3 regions of the Micromonospora sp. LOL_013 genome follow, and region 1 is predicted to be linked to each of the others. Evidence: predicted binding sites of a transcription regulator. Region 1 holds the regulator's gene; each other region holds the start of a gene.
What was found. The regulator HrcA, encoded in region 1, represses chaperone genes, less so after heat shock. The targets are predictions, from matches to a motif close to GGTTNGCACNCTCNNNNNGAGNGTGCNAACC.
Positions count from the first base shown of each region.

Region 1 (5,342 bases):
TCCGCAGCACCGCCGGGCCGAGCCGCACCGGCCGGGCCCCGGCGTCAACGAAGGTGGCCAGCTCGGCGTCGTCGATCCCGCCTTCCGGCCCCACCACCAGCAGCACCGACCCGGTGGTCGGCAGGTCGGCGACGGCCAGCCGCTGCTGCGCCGACTCGTGCAGGACGAAGCCGGCGGCGGACGCCGTGCACCGGGCGGCGACCGCGTCGGTGGGCTCGGCCGGCTGCTGGTCGGAGCCGCCGATCGTCGGCAGCCACGGCCGGCGGGCCTGTTTGGTGGCCTCCCGCGCGGTGTCGACCCATCGTCGCCGGGCGCGGGCACCACGGTCGTCGCGCCAGCGGGTCACCGATCGGGCGGCCGCCCACGGGACGATCTCGTCGACCCCGACCTCGGTCATCGCCTGCACCGCCAGCTCACCCCGGTCGCCCTTGGCAATGCCCTGCGCCACCACCAGCCGGGGGTCGGCGGCGCTGACCTGCCCGGTGTCGAGGATCCGCAGGTCGAGCTGGTGCCGGCCGACAGCCTCGACCACCGCGTCGGCGACGCCGCCGCGCCCGTCGGCGAGCCGCAGCCGCTCGCCGAGACGCAGGCGGACCACCGTGGCGGCGTGGTGGCCCTCCGGCCCGTCGAGGGTGTGGGTCGGCCCGGTCGGCAGGCGGTCGACGAGAAACAGCGGGGCGCTCACGTCGGATCGGTCCTCCGCTGCTGCTCGCTGGCCGGACGGCGGGTCAGCCGTGGCCGTTGAACGCGTCGCGCATGCGGGAGAAGAATCCGCCCTGCTTGGTCAGCTCGGCGACCTCCTCGCCCCGGGCCTTGGCGAACTCCCGCAGCGTCCGCTCCTGCTCGGCGTCGAGCTTGGTCGGGGTACGCACGTCGAGGTGCACGTAGAGGTCACCGCGGCCGGTGCCGCGCAGATGCGGCACGCCGCGCCCGCGCAGCCGCAGCGTGGCACCCGGCTGGGTGCCCGGCTTGACGTCCACCGGCTCGTCGCTGTCCAGGGTCCGGATGGTCAGCCGGGTGCCGAGCGCCGCGGCGGTCATCGGCACGGTGACCCGGCAGTGCAGGTCGTCGCCCTTGCGGGAGTAGACGTCGTGCGGCTGCTCGTGGATCTCGACGTACAGGTCACCGGCCGTGCCCCCGCCCGGCCCGACCTCGCCCTGCTGGGCCAGCCGGATCCGCATCCCGTCCTCCACCCCGGCGGGGATCTTGACGGTCAGCGAACGTCGGGTCCGCACCCGGCCGTCGCCGGAACAGGTGGTGCAGGGGTGCGGGATGACGGTGCCGTAGCCCTGGCAGGCGACGCAGGGCCGAGACGAGACCACCTGGCCGAGGAAGGTCCGTTGCACGGACTGGACCTCGCCGCGCCCGCCGCACGCCTCGCAGGTCGCCAGGTGGGTGCCGGCTGCGGTGCCCGCGCCGGAGCATGTGGTGCAGATCACCGCCGTGTCGACGGTGATCGGCGCTTCCACGCCGAACGCGGTGTCGGTCAGATCGAGCTCCAGGCGCAGGATCGCGTCGGCGCCTGGGCGGGTCCGCGACCTCGGCCCACGGGAGCCGGCCGCCGCCCCGAAGAAGGCGTCCATGATGTCCTGGAAGCCGACGAAGGGCCCGGCCCCGCCGGGGCCGCCGCCGGGCGCGCCGCCGGGTGCCAACGGGTCGCCACCGAGATCGACGATCTGCCGCTTCTGGTCGTCGGAGAGCACCTCGTACGCGGCGTTGATGTCCTTGAACTTGTCAGCCGCCACCGGATCCGGATTGACGTCCGGATGGTACTGCCGGGCCAACTTGCGGTAGGCCCGCTTGATGTCGTCAGCGGAGGCGTCCCGGCTCACGCCGAGAATCCCGTAGTAGTCCTTGGCCACTGCGTCTGGTGTCCTCATGTGTCAGTCTCGCATGTGCAGTTCGCCGGGTCGTTTTGATCCTGCCCGCCGGTCAGTTCTGCGCCAGCAGATCGCCGACGTAGCGTGCCACGGCGCGAACCGTGGCGATGGTGCCGGGGTAGTCCATCCGGGTGGGCCCCAGCACGCCGAGGCCACCGACCATAACGGTGCCCGGACCGTAACCGGTGCTGACCACGGATGCGGCCCGCAGGTTGTCAACCTCGTTCTCGTCGCCGATGCGGACCCGCAGGGTGCTCGGCTCCACCTCGCCGATCAGCTTGAGCAGGACGACCTCCTCCTCCAGTGCCTCCAGTATCGGACGCAGGGAGCCCTGGAAGTCGAGTAGTCCCCCTCTGGCCAGGTTAGCGGTCCCGGCCAGGGCGAGGCGTTCCTCGTGCCGCTCGACCAGCGTCTCCAGCAGGACCGTCGAAAGCGTGGTCATCGCCGGTCGCAGGTCCGCTGGCACCTCGTCGACCAACGCCTGGACCAACGGCGGAGTGTCGGAGAGCCGACAGCCGTCGAGCTTCTCGTTGGCCAGCCGACGCAGGTCGGTCACGTCGTCGGCACTGATCGGGGCCGGCAGCTCCACCAGTCGCTGCTCGACCCGGCCGGTGTCGACGATCAGGACCAGCATCAGCCGAGTGGTCGAGATCGGCACCAGCTCCAGGTGCCGGACCGACGACCGGGACAGGCTCGGGTACTGCACCACCGCGACCTGGCGGGTGAGCTGGGCGAGCAGCCGGACGGTGCGGTGCACGACGTCGTCGAGGTCGACGGCGCCGACGAGGAAGCGTTCGATCGCCCTGCGCTCGGCCGGGCTGAGCGGTTTCACCCGGGACAGCCGGTCGACGAACAACCGGTAGCCACGGTCGGTCGGGACCCGCCCGGCGCTGGTGTGCGGCTGCCGAATGTAGCCCTCCTCCTCCAGCACCGCCATGTCGTTGCGGACGGTCGCCGGTGACACTCCAAGCTGGTGCCGCTCGACCAGCGCCTTGCTGCCGACCGGCTCCTGGGTGGCGACGTAGTCCTCGACGATCGCCCGGAGCACGTCGAGTTTGCGGTCGTCGAGACCCATCTGCACCTCCTTCGCCGGCACCGGTCGGACCGGTCACCGGTCGGACCGGTCCGAGGCTACGGTCCCGGCCGTCGCGGCGGCCGGTGGGTGGCCGGACCAACGACGCCCCTGCTGGCACTCGCCGGCTGTGAGTGCCAGCATACGTCGATCGGGCCGGGCCGGCGATGATCAGTTCGCCGGGCGGGGGCGTACCGGGCGATATGTCACCAAGCGCACTCACCCGGGTCGGATCGGTCGGCCGGCGGGGCTCCGCAAGCCGGCCGGCGGGCCAGAGAAGCCGGCCGGCGGGCCCCACACAAGCCGACCGACCAGCGGAGACGGCCTGCCCGGACGGGAAAATCGTCGGCGGGGCTAACTGGCGCGGCTTGATCCCTCCCCCTACCGTGTCGGGCATGACTGAACCACCTCGCCCACCAGGGGAGAACGGTCCCGGCGGCATGCCGCAGGACCCCAACTCCCCGCCGCCACCTCCAGCGTCCTACTCGATGCCGGGCGAGGCCTCCTCTCCCGGATACCCCCCGCAGCCCGGCGGCGCGAGCCCGCCCCCCGGCGGATACCCCCCGCCCGGCGGTTTTCCGCCTGGCGGTCCGGCGTACGGAGGTCAACCCCCGTCCGGTTACGCCACCAACGACGACAAGACCTGGGCGCTGATCGCCCACTTCGGTGGCGCCCTGGGCGCGTTCATCAGCTTCGGGCCGCTCGGCTTCGTCGGCCCGCTGATCGCCTACCTGGTCAAGGGTCAGCAGTCACCGGCCGTACGGGCGCACGCGCTGGCCGCGCTCAACTTCCAGATCCTCTGGTCGGCGATCGCCTTCGTGCTGCTCTTCATCAGCTGGTGCCTGCTGTTCATCCCCAGCCTGGTGGTGTTCGCGATCCAGATCATCTTCGGGATCATCGCGGGCGTGAAGGCCAACGAGGGGACGCTGTACAAGTACCCGATGTCCGCCAATTTCATCAAGTGACGCCGCTCGCCCCCGGATCCGTAACCGGCTCCGGGGGCGTCACGGTGGTGACAACGGGCCATCCCACGGAGAGTCGCCCAGCAGCGGTTTCACGGCAGCAGGTCCCGCACGACCGCGTCGGCCAGCAGCCGACCGCGCAGGGTCAGCACCGCCTGCCCGGCGGCGAGTGCGCCGGGGTCGAGCAACCCGTCGTCGCCGGCCCGGCGGGCCGCGACCCGGCCGGCCGGGGCCAGTCGCGTCAGCGGCAGCCCACTGGCCAGACGCAACCCCAGCATCACCTCTTCGACCTGCTGCTCGGTGCCGGTGAGCAGTTCCCGGCCGTGGCCGGGCGACCGGCCGGCGGCCAGCCGCTCGGCGTACGACCGGGGATGCCGCACGTTCCACCAGCGGACCCCGCCGACGTGGCTGTGCGCCCCCGGCCCGAGCCCCCACCAGTCGCCGCCGGTCCAGTACAACAGGTTGTGCCGGCACCGGCCGGCGGCCGAGCGGGCCCAGTTCGACACCTCGTACCAGTCGAATCCGGCGCCGGACAGGGCCGATTCGGCGGCGAGGTAGCGGTCGGCGGCGACGTCGTCGTCGGGATACGGCAGTTCGCCGCGCCGCATCCGGGCCGCCAACCGGGTGCCGTCCTCGACGATCAGCGCGTACGCGCTGACGTGGTCCACCCCGGCCGCCACCGCCGCCGCCAGCGACTCGTCGAAGTCCGCCGCGCTCTCCCCCGGCGTACCGTAAATCAGGTCGAGATTGACATGCTCGAATCCGGCGTCCCGGGCCTCCCGGGCGGCGGTGACCGCGCGCCCGGGCGCGTGCCGGCGGTCCAGCACGGCGAGCACCGCCGCCGCGGTCGACTGCATGCCGAGCGACACCCTGGTGTAGCCGGCGGCCCGCAGCGCCCGCAGCGACGCCGGGGTCACCGACTCCGGGTTGGCCTCGGTGGTGACCTCCGCGTCGGCGGCCAGCCCCCAGGTGGCGTCGATCGCGTCGAGCAGCCGGGCCAGCGCGTCGGCCGGCAGCAGGCTCGGCGTGCCGCCGCCGACGAAGACCGTGTCCACCTGCTGTGGCGGGCGGGCGGCCAGGACCTTCGCGGCCAGTTCCAGCTCGGCCAGCACGGCGTCCAGGTACTCGCCGATCGGCGCGCTGCCGCCGAGTTCGGCGGGCGTGTACGTGTTGAAGTCGCAGTAGCCGCAGCGGGTGGCGCAGAACGGCACGTGCAGATAGACCCCGAAGCCGCGCCGGCCGCTGCGGGCGAGCGCGGACGGCGGCAGCGCCCCGTCGGCGGGCACCGGCGTACCGGCGGGTGGTGCTTTCGGCATGGGACTAGTGTGCCGGCATGGATGAGCCCCGACCCACCAGGTCCGCGCAGCCACTGATCCGTACGGCCACCGCCGCCGGGATCGCCACCCTGACCCTGGACAGCCCGGGCAA
Region 1 is NZ_JBHMIQ010000013.1:87,821-93,162, forward strand. Features, by position in the region: gene ACFHWS_RS10970 (16S rRNA (uracil(1498)-N(3))-methyltransferase) at 1-685, opposite strand, end outside; gene dnaJ (molecular chaperone DnaJ) at 729-1,862, opposite strand; gene hrcA (heat-inducible transcriptional repressor HrcA) at 1,933-2,955, opposite strand; gene ACFHWS_RS10985 (DUF4870 domain-containing protein) at 3,348-3,917, shown strand; gene hemW (radical SAM family heme chaperone HemW) at 4,007-5,230, opposite strand; gene ACFHWS_RS10995 (enoyl-CoA hydratase-related protein) at 5,248-5,342, shown strand, end outside.

Region 2 (5,342 bases), on a different contig from region 1:
TCGACGTTGCGCAGCACCTGGACGGGGCCGAAGTTCTTGTCGATCCCGCGCAGTTGCAGCAGGGGGGTCGCGGACACGGGTGGTCTCCTTCGTAAGGGTGCCCGGCCGGCGCCGGTTCCGCCGCCGCGGGTGTCACCCGGCGATGGTGCTGCCGGGCGACACCCGCGCGGCGGGGCTACCGGTGGGTCGCCGGTACGCCGGTCAGCTGATGCCGGCCTCGACGCAGAGCTCGGCGAACTCGTCGGTGCAGAGCTCTTCGGCGGTGACGTAGCCGTCGTTGACCACGTCGGCGACGTTCTCCTTGTAGATGGCCTGCGGGGTGAGCAGCACCGACGGCACCTCCCGGTTGGTCTCCGGGTCGGTGACGGTCTGCGCGACCTCCTTGCGCTCACCGTTGGCCAGCGCGACCGCCAGGTCGGCGGCGGCCTGCGCCTCGGCCTTGATTGCCTTGTAGACGGTCATGCACTGATCGCCGGCGAGGATGTTCTGCAGGCCCTGCGGGGTGGCGTCCTGCCCGGTGACCGGCACCTGACCGTTGAGCTCGTTGCGCTTGAGCACCGAGATCGCCGCGTTGCCGAGGCCGTCGTTGGCAGCCAGCACGCCGTCGATCTCGCCGCCGGTCTGGGTCAGCATCTGCTCGAACAGCGTGGCGGCCTGGGTGTTGTCCCAGTCCGGCACCCAGCGGTCCGGGCCCTTGACGTACTCGCCGGACTCGTACAGCGGGTCGAGCACGCCGTCGTAGCCGGCCTTGAACAGGGTGGCGTTGTTGTCGGTCTCGGAGCCGTTTAGGGTGGCGATGGTCGGCTTCTCCACGCCGGCGTCGGTCAGGCACTTGACCAGGCCCTCGCCCTGCAGTTGGCCGACGGCCTCGTTGTCGAAGCTCACGTAGTACTCGGCGGAGCCGCCCAGGGTGAGCCGGTCGTAGTCGATGGTGGCGACGCCCTGCTGCTTCGCCTTGTCCAGCACTGCCTTGCCGGTGCCGGAATCCAGGTTGACGATCATCAGGACGGTGGCCCCGTCGGTGATCATCTGGTCGGCGAGGGTCTGGAACTGGGCCTTGTCGCCCTGGGCGTTCTGGATGGTGGCGTCGACGCCGGCGGCGTCGAACGCCTCCTGCAGGAAGCGCCGGTCGGCGGTCTCCCAGCGGTCGGAGGAGGCGCTGTCTGGCAGGATCACGCCGATCTTCGGAGTCGGCGTGTCGCCGCTGCCGGTGTCGCTGCCGGTGTCGCTGCCACAGGCGGTCAGGCCGCCGGCGAGCAGGACGCCGGCGGCGGCGGTGCTGAGGATCCCTTTGCGCATCGCTCGGGTCCTTTCGAAGGGTGATGTTCCGCGTACAAGGGGTTTGTGCTGGTGCGAGTCGTGCGGTCTCGGGCGTGGGCTCGCGGGGCGCTGGTGGGCTCCGGAGGCCCGGCCGGCGACGGCAACGGCCTGGGGCTGAGCTGGGCCATCGCGGTTTTTGTTGTGTCCGGCAACGTATTAGGACTGTGGTGCCGAGCACAAGACGGTGACGTCACCAGTTTTGTTGCCTGCGATAACAATTCAGCAACGCGGTGGACATCTGCCCGTCGACTGACCGGATCAGTGGGCCGCGATCGGGGCGAACCGGGCGCCAGCCACCGCTGCGAGGTCACCCGGAGTGATACTCAACTGCAACCCGCGACGACCGGCCGATACGTACACCTCGGCGTACCGCTGCGCCGAGGCGTCCAGCACCGTCGGCAGGCGTTTACGCTGCCCGATCGGGCTGATGCCGCCCCGGACGTACCCGGTGGTCCGCTCGGCGAGCACCCGGTCGGCGAGCACCGCGCGCCTGCCGCCGAGCGCCACCGTCAGAGCCTTCAGGTCCAGCTCCCCGGTGACCGGTACGACGCCGACGGCGAGTGCCCCGTCGACCTGCGCCACCAGCGTCTTGAACACCTGCTCGGCGGCGACGCCGAGGGCGGCCGCGACCGCCGCGCCGTAGTCCGGGGTGTCCGGCGAGACCCGGTACGGGTGTAGTTGGAAGGTGATCCGCCGCTTGGTCAGCAGCGTCGTCGCCGGGGTCGCGGTACCTGCCATGCCGCGCGACGTTACCGGCCGGGCGCCCGCCGTCGGCCGCGTGCGGTCACCGGCCGGGTGCCGGCACCGGGTGGGCGAGCAGCGCCGTCGGGGCGCCGGCCACCCGGGTCAGCACCAGACTCGCCGCCACGCCGGCCCCGGAGGCGGTACGCAGGCGCAGATCGCGGCGCAACTGGGCGGGGTCGAGCGGGGAGCCGCGTTTGAGGATCTCCAGCCGGGTGACGCCGCGTTCGCGCAGCAGCGCCCGCAGCCGCTTCAGCGAGAACGGCAGCACGTCGGTGACCTCCAGACATCGGCCGTACGGCGTGTCGGTCGGCGCGTCGGCGTAGACGTAGGCGATCGACTCGTCGGCGAGGGTGCCGTCGACGGTCGCGGCGAACGCGGCGACCAGGTGTGAGCGGACCACCGCCCCGTCCGGGTCGTACAGGAAGCGCCGGACCGGGCCGACGTCGACCGGCTCGTCGCCGTCGCCGACCAGGTCCGTGGCCGGCTGTCCGGTACGCAGCAGGGTGGCCCGGCGCGGGGTGTCGGCCAGCGGGCCGCACCAGAACGCCGCCTCGACCACCTCCCGGTCGACGCTGACCCACTCGGCCTCGGCTCCCGGCGGGATCAGCGCGTGGTCGATGCCCGGTGCCACCTTGAGCACGGTGCAGGGCACCCGGGCGACCAACGACCGGACGAAGTCCCACGGCGGGGAGTAGCTGTCCGGGTCGAAGGTGCGCCGACCGCTGCCGGACCGGCGGGCCGGGTCGCAGAAGACCGCGTCGTAGCCGGAGACGTCGACTCCGGTGGCGTCGGCGCAGACCACGTCGACCAGGTGGGCCAGCCCGGTCGCCGCGACGTTGGCGGCGGCGATCGCGGCGGTGGCCGGGTCGGCCTCCACCGCGTACACCCGGATGCCGGCCCGGGCGGCGGCGAGGGTGTCCGCGCCGAGACCGCAACCCAGGTCGGCGAGGTGGCGCACCCCGGCGGCGCGCAACCGGGCGGCGCGCCGGTCGGCGACCACCGACCGGGTGGCCTGCTCCAGGCCGGCGCGGGTGAAGAACATCCGGGCGGCGGCCGGGCCGAACTTGCCGGCCGCGCGGGCGCGCAGCGCGGCCTGGGTGAGTGCGGCGGTCGCCAGCGGTGCCGGCACCCCGGCGGTACGCAGTGCGGTCGCCGCCGCGAGCGGATCCGCCCCGCCCGGCGCGGCCAGCACCTCGGTCGCGGCAACCAGCGCGGCCGCGCCTTCCGGGGCGCGCAGGGCGGCCAGTTCGTCCGGGTGCACCGCGACATTGTCCATGCTCGGCCATCGGGCTAGCACTCCGCACAGGCGACTGCTAATCTGCGGTTAGCACTCTCGGGTCGAGGGTGCCAGCTCGCCGGCTCCCGCCGGTGAGCGAAACGCCAGGCGGTCCGGCACCCGCGACGACGGATCCGCCCGGTGGACATGAGGCAGATTGACGCCGGTTACCCACGTGGCCGGCACCAAAACCAGATACCCCAGGAGGGTATGCCCGTGACTACCGCGACCAAGGTTGCGATCAAGCCGCTCGAGGACCGGATCCTGGTCCAGGCGAACGAGGCTGAGACCACCACGGCGTCGGGCATCGTGATCCCCGACACCGCCAAGGAGAAGCCGCAGGAGGGCACCGTCCTCGCTGTCGGCCCCGGCCGCGTCGACGACAAGGGCAACCGGATCCCGGTTGACGTCAACGTCGGCGACACGGTCATCTACTCGAAGTACGGCGGCACCGAGGTCAAGTACGCCGGCGAGGAGTACCTGGTGCTCTCCGCCCGCGACGTCCTCGCGGTCATCGAGAAGTGACCTACTGCCAGTGCTGAACGCCCCGAAGCCCCAGCCCGGGGCTTCGGGGCGTCGCCCGTTGGCCGGTGCCCGGCAGCCGCCGGCCGGCCGACGGCTAGTGCCTGTGAAGGGAATGTCATGGCGAAGATCCTGAGTTTCTCGGACGACGCCCGGCACCTCTTGGAGCACGGCGTCAACACGCTCGCGGACACGGTCAAGGTCACCCTCGGCCCGCGCGGGCGCAACGTCGTGCTGGACAAGAAGTTCGGCGCTCCGACGATCACCAACGATGGCGTGACCATCGCCAAGGAGATCGAGCTCACCAACCCGTACGAGAACCTCGGTGCGCAGCTGGTCAAGGAGGTGGCGACGAAGACCAACGACGTCGCCGGCGACGGGACCACCACCGCCACCGTGCTCGCCCAGGCGATGGTCCGTGAAGGTCTGCGCAACGTCGCCGCCGGGGCCAACCCGGCCGGCCTCAAGCGCGGCATCGACGCGGCCGCGCAGAAGGTCTCCGACTCTCTGCTGGCCAAGGCGGCAGAGGTGGCCGACAAGGGCTCGACCGCGCAGGTCGCGACGATCTCGGCCCAGGACGCCACGATCGGCGAGCTGATCGCCGAGGCGATGGAGCGGGTCGGCCGCGACGGCGTCATCACCGTCGAGGAAGGCTCCACCCTGGCCACCGAGCTGGAGGTCACCGAGGGCCTGCAGTTCGACAAGGGCTTCATCTCCCCGCACTTCGTCACCGACGCCGAAGCGCAGGAGGCGGTGCTCGAGGACGCGTACATCCTGATCACCACCCAGAAGATCTCCTCGATCGAGGAGCTGCTGCCGCTGCTGGAGAAGATTGCCCAGGACGGCAAGCCGCTGCTGATCGTCGCCGAGGATGTCGACGGGCAGGCGCTGTCCACCCTGGTGGTCAACGCCGTACGCAAGACCGTGAAGATCTGCGCGGTCAAGGCCCCCGGCTTCGGCGACCGGCGCAAGGCGATGCTGCAGGACATGGCGGTCCTGACCGGCGCCGAGCTGATCGCCCCTGAGCTGGGCTACAAGCTCGACGCGGTCGGGCTGGAGTCGCTGGGCCGGGCCCGGCGGATCGTGGTCGACAAGGACACCACCACGGTGGTCGACGGTGCCGGCAACGACTCCGAGGTCGCCGACCGGGTCACTCAGATCCGCAAGGAGATCGACGCGTCCGACTCGGACTGGGACCGGGAAAAGCTCGCCGAGCGGCTGGCCAAGCTCTCCGGTGGCATCGCGGTGATCAAGGCCGGGGCCGCCACCGAGGTGGAGATGAAGGAGCGCAAGCACCGCATCGAGGACGCCATCGCCGCGACCAAGGCCGCGGTCGAGGAGGGCACCATCCCCGGTGGCGGCGCGGCGCTGAGCCAGATCGCCGCCGTGCTCGACGACGACCTCGGCTTCGACGGCGACGAGAAGGTCGGCGTGTCGGTGGTCCGCAAGGCGCTGCACGAGCCGCTGCGGTGGATCGCCC
Region 2 is NZ_JBHMIQ010000001.1:150,522-155,863, forward strand. Features, by position in the region: gene ACFHWS_RS00775 (ATP-binding cassette domain-containing protein) at 1-77, opposite strand, end outside; gene ACFHWS_RS00780 (sugar ABC transporter substrate-binding protein) at 202-1,299, opposite strand; gene ybaK (Cys-tRNA(Pro) deacylase) at 1,579-2,058, opposite strand; gene ACFHWS_RS00790 (THUMP-like domain-containing protein) at 2,105-3,340, opposite strand; gene groES (co-chaperone GroES) at 3,551-3,865, shown strand; gene groL (chaperonin GroEL) at 3,983-5,342, shown strand, end outside.
Region 2: a site for HrcA is predicted at 3,387-3,417, ahead of groES (co-chaperone GroES). Genes of this name have one in related genera too.

Region 3 (5,342 bases), on a different contig from region 1:
TCTCGATCTCGGCCCGGATCTGGTTGACCCGGCCCTGGATCTGCTCGGCGTCGCCGGCACCGTCGACGACCGTGGTCTCGTCCTTGGTCACCTGGACCTTGCGGGCCCGGCCCAGCATGTCGATGGTCACCGCGTCGAGCTTCAGGCCGAGCTCCTCGCTGACGACCTGGCCGCCGGTGAGGATCGAGATGTCGGTCAGCATCGCCTTGCGGCGGTCACCGAAGCCGGGAGCCTTGACGGCAACCGACTTGAAGGTGCCGCGCACCTTGTTGACGATCAGGGTGGCCAGCGCCTCGCCCTCGACGTCCTCGGCGATGATCAGCAGCGGCTTGCCCGACTGCATGATCTTTTCCAGGATCGGGAGCAGGTCCTTGACCGAGGAGATCTTGCTGTTGACGATCAGGATGTAGGGGTCGTCGAGGACGGCCTCCATCCGCTCCGGGTCGGTCCAGAAGTAAGGCGAGATGTAGCCCTTGTCGAAGCGCATACCCTCGGTGAGCTCCAGCTCCAGGCCGAAGGTGTTGCTCTCCTCGACGGTGATGACGCCTTCCTTGCCGACCTTGTCCATCGCCTCGGCGATGATCTCGCCGACGCTGGCGTCTCCGGCGGAGATCGACGCGGTGGACGCGATCTGCTCCTTGGTCTCCACGTCCTTGGCGAGCTTGCTCAGCTCCTCCGCGACGTTGGCGACGGCGGCCTCGATGCCCCGCTTCAGGGCCATCGGGTTCGCGCCGGCCGCGACGTTGCGCAGGCCCTCGCGGACCAGGGCCTGGGCCAGGACGGTCGCCGTCGTCGTGCCGTCACCGGCCACGTCGTCGGTCTTCTTGGCGACCTCCTTGACCAGCTCGGCGCCGATCTTCTCGTACGGGTCCTCGAGCTCGATCTCCTTGGCGATGCTCACACCATCGTTGGTGATGGTGGGAGCGCCCCACTTCTTTTCGAGCACGACGTTGCGGCCCTTCGGGCCCAGCGTCACCTTGACGGCGTCGGCGAGGGTGTTCATGCCCCGCTCGAGACCGCGGCGCGCCTCTTCGTCGAACGCGATCATCTTGGCCATACGGCGTTGTCCTCCTGGACGCTCGCAGCACCGGAGCCGGTCAGCTCCGCCATGCCGCCTGCTCTACGCACCTTCGGACGTCGCTACCCAATGACAGTGACGTCCGCCGGCCGGGCCGGATAGCCCGCGACGACCGGCCATCTCCGTCACCCCGCGAAGCGGGACGACGGCGGTGGCCCCACCGCCCCGACCTTTGGCACTCCCGGTTGGCGAGTGCCAATCCTTGTTTAGCACTCTCCCCTGTCGAGTGCAAGCGAACAGCAACTTGCCGCCCGACGTACCCCTTCGGGCCGCACGGCCGCAGACGGCGGTCACGGTCAAGATCGGGTGGGCAGGATCGCCGGGCGGCGAAACGATGAAAGGCGCCGGCTCCACGAGGAGAACCGACGCCTTGCGGGTGCGCAGACCTGTGTCGAGCTATCAGCTACGTCGCCGTCCGGTCGGGCGGCCGCACCGGCCACCGGACGCGCAGTTGGCCAGCAGGGTGACCGCGCCGGCCAGCAGGGTGACTAGGCGATGACCCGGACCCTCTCCGCCTGAGGACCCTTCTGCCCCTGAGCGATCTCGAACTCGACGCGCTGCCCGTCGTCGAGCGCCTTGTAACCGTCCATCTCGATGGCGGAGAAGTGGACGAAGACGTCCTGACCCCCGTCGACCGCGATGAAACCGTAGCCCTTTTCGCTGTTGAACCACTTCACGGTGCCCTGTGCCACGGTGCACTTCCTCACTTCTGTCGTGCCGGGCCTCTGCCGGCCCTCTGACCGGCGTGTTCGCCGGCCGGAGCCACCGATCGGGACTCTCGTACGGGTTGCCCGAGTACAGCAGCCGGAATCGCACGCTACACGAGGTCTGACGGCACCGCACTATCCCAAAAGGGGACATCAACCCCCAGTCAAGTCTCCCTGGCACCACATTTCGTTGACCACGTGTGTCCCGTACACCGCAGAACGTGAAGCCCGGACGGCATCGCGCGCCTGGCAGCCGGGCCGCCCGACGGTCGGACCGCACCGCGCCCCGACGCGACCGCGTCCGCCAACGCCACCCGGCGGCCGCCGCCGTCGGGCTACTCATCGTGCTGTCGGCGTTCACCGGCGGCCTGCCCGGGGACGCCGGCAAACCACCGCCGCGCGAGCCGGGCTGGACCGTCGCCGACCAGGACCACGACCACCAGCAGCGCAGCGTGTTGCTGCGCGCCGGCCCGGTGCCGACACCGACCGACGGATTCTTCTCCTGGGCGGCGCTGAACCGGCGTACCGGGCTGATCACCGGGTCACCGAACTTCACCGCGCAGAGCGACACCATGTCGTTGATCAAGGTGTGGCTGGCTGCCGACGACCTGCGCCGCGCCGACGAGCAGGGCAACATGCTCCGGACACCCCAGCTGGCCCAGCTGTCGTCGATCATCCGGGACAGCGACAATCCCGGCGCGGACGCCACCTACGACCGGGTCGGTGGCCGGGAGTCCATCGAGCGGATGGTACGGCTCTGCGGGCTGACCGACTCGGCCCCGGAGCGCGACCGGTGGAGCAACACGGTCGTTTCCGCCCGCGATGTCACCAGGCTGGGGCGCTGCATCGCCGACGGACGGGCGGCCGGGCCGCAGTGGACGCCGTGGCTGCTGTCCGAGATGCGCGCCGTCCGCGGCGCAGGCGACTTCGGCCCACGGGACGCGCTCACCGCCGAGTACGCGGCCACCATCGCCATCAAGAACGGCTGGCTGCTGCGCGACGAGGACGGGCTCTGGCACATCAGCTGCCTCGCGATCGGGGAGACCTGGGTGATCGGCGCGCTGGCCCGCTACCCCGGGCGGCAGGGGCTCGACCACGGCATCGCCTACTGCCGGCAACTCGGCACGGCTTTGCTGCTGGTCGCGTGACCCCGTTGCCGGCGAGGGCGCGACCGTCGGCGGCTGGTGGCGTGACCGGTACGGGCCGGGCCGAAGGCGGGATTCCGGTTGTCTGCGAAGCCGCGCCGGGCGAGCATGCCGACGTGGAAACTGGGACCGGCCCCGCTCACGTCGTACCGCCGGTGGCCGCGGTCCGGCGGATCCGGGCCGACGACGCCGCCCGGATGCGCGCGCTGCGGCTGGAGATGCTCGCCGATTCGCCGCTGGCGTTCATCGAGCGGCTCGCCGACGCGGCGGCCCGTCCGCTGCACGAGTACGCCGAGCGGGCGGCCCGGTCCGCCGTCGGTGACCTGATCGCCCAGTTCGTGGCCGAGACCGGACCGGCCACCCCGGAAGCCGGCCCGGCACCGGCTGGCGAGCCGGCCGGCCGGCGGTTCGTGGCGCATGCGGGAGCGCACGTCTGGCGGGACGACGCGTCGGTGTCCGTCCTGTTCGCCGTCTACATCAGCCCGGCCTGGCGCGGCCGGAACCTGCTCGCCGAACTGGTCGACGCGGTCGCCGCCTGGTCACGCGCGACCGGTCGGCCGGAGCTGCTGCTGGAGGTGGTGGTCGGCAACGACCGGGCGGTACGGGCGTACCAGCGGCTCGGCTTCGCCGACACCGGCGTGCGTCTGCCACACCCGACCCGGCCGGACCTGACCGAGTTGCAGATGCGCCGGCCGGCGTGACCGGCCCGGCCAGCTGGCCGGGCCGGTCGGCATCCGTGGCGGGTCGGACGTGCCGGCGGGACTGGACGTTTCAGACGTGCCGGCGGGACTGGACGATCCGGAACCGGCCGGCGACGTACGCGCCGTCGGTCAACGCCGAGTTCGCCGCGGCGTTGGCACCGCTGGCGTGGAAGTCGGAGAAGGCGGCCGACTGGTTGACGAACACCCCGCCGGTGAGGTTCGCCGACAGGTGCACACCGACGTCCAGCGCGGCGGCCTCCACGTCGGCGAGCACCTGCTGGTCGGTCGAGTAGACGCCGGCGGTCAGCGCACCGCGGGCTGTGACCGTACGCCGGAATACTTCGACGCTGCGCGCGGTGGACCCGGTGGCGACGACGAAGCTGACCGGCCCGAACCACTCCCGGCCGTAGACGTCGTCGGCGTCCGCGCCCAGCTTGACGACCAGTGGGGTACGCACCACTGCGTTCGGGTACGCCGGGTGGCTGATCTCCCGCGACTCCAGCACCGGCTCGCCGAGCTTCGCCGCTGCGGCGAGCCGGTCGAGGACCGCGTCGTCGACGATCGCGCCGATGAGCTCGACCGCCCGCGCCGGATCGCCGGTCAGTTTGCCGATCGCGGCGGCGATGCCGGCGGCCACCTCGTCCGGGCTCTTGCGCCCCTGATCGGTTTCGATGCCGCCGGCCGGCACCAGGATGTTCTGCGGCGTGGTGCACATCTGTCCGCTATAGAGTGACAAGGAGAAGGCGATGTTGCGGCACATGCCGACAAAGTCCGCCGTGGAGTCGACGATGATCGTGTTGACGCCGGCCTTCTCGGTGTAGACGGTGGCGTGCCGGGCGTTGGCCTCCAACCAGTCGCCGTACTCGGTGGAGCCGGTGAAGTCGATGATCCGCACCTCGGGGCGGCCGGCGAGGACGGTCGCCAGCCGCTCGCCCGGCGCCTCAGCGGCGAGCTGCACCAGGTTGGGGTCGAAGCCGGCCTCGCTGAGCACCTCGCGGGCGTAGCGGACGGTGATCGCCAGCGGCAGCACCGCGCCGGGGTGTGGTTTGACCAGCACCGGGTTCCCGGTGACCAGGGAGGCGAACAGCCCCGGGTAGGAGTTCCAGGTCGGGAAGGTGTGGCAGCCGATCACCAGGGCGACGCCGCGCGGCACCACATGGAATGTCTTGGTCATCCGCAGCGGCTCGCCGCGGCCGGTCGGCTTCTCCCAGCCGGCGGTGCGCGGGTGGCGGGTCATCTCGGCGTACGCGTAGGCGATGGCTTCCAGGGCGCGGTCCAGCGCGTGCGCCCCGCCGGCCTGGAACGCCATCACGAACGCCTGACCGGTGGTGAACTGCACCGCGTTGGCCAGCTCGAAGCTGTGTTCGTGCAGCCGGGCGAGAATCTCCAGACAGACGCCGGCCCGACTGCGCGGTCCGGCGTCACGCCAGGCGGGCAGCGCGGCCTGGGCGGCGGTGATCAGCTGGTCGACGTCGGCGCGGGGGTACCGGACGCCGAGTTCGATGCCGAACGGGCTGTCGTCGGTGGCGACCGCTTCGCCGGTGGCGGTGGGCTGGTCGAGGGGGAAGTCCTTGCCCAGATAGGCGTGGAACGCCGCCGCGCCCTCGGCGGCGGCGTGTTCGCCGTAGATCCGCGGGCTCGGCGACTCGGGGTAGGCCGACCAGTAGTCGCGTTCGGCGATCGCGGTCAGCGCGCGGGCCAGGGTGTCGGC
Region 3 is NZ_JBHMIQ010000036.1:32,776-38,117, reverse strand. Features, by position in the region: gene groL (chaperonin GroEL) at 1-1,057, opposite strand, end outside; gene ACFHWS_RS22205 (cold-shock protein) at 1,567-1,770, opposite strand; gene ACFHWS_RS22200 (serine hydrolase) at 2,007-2,933, shown strand; gene ACFHWS_RS22195 (GNAT family N-acetyltransferase) at 3,128-3,631, shown strand; gene paaN (phenylacetic acid degradation protein PaaN) at 3,702-5,342, opposite strand, start outside.
Region 3: a site for HrcA is predicted at 1,249-1,279, ahead of groL (chaperonin GroEL). Genes of this name have one in related genera too.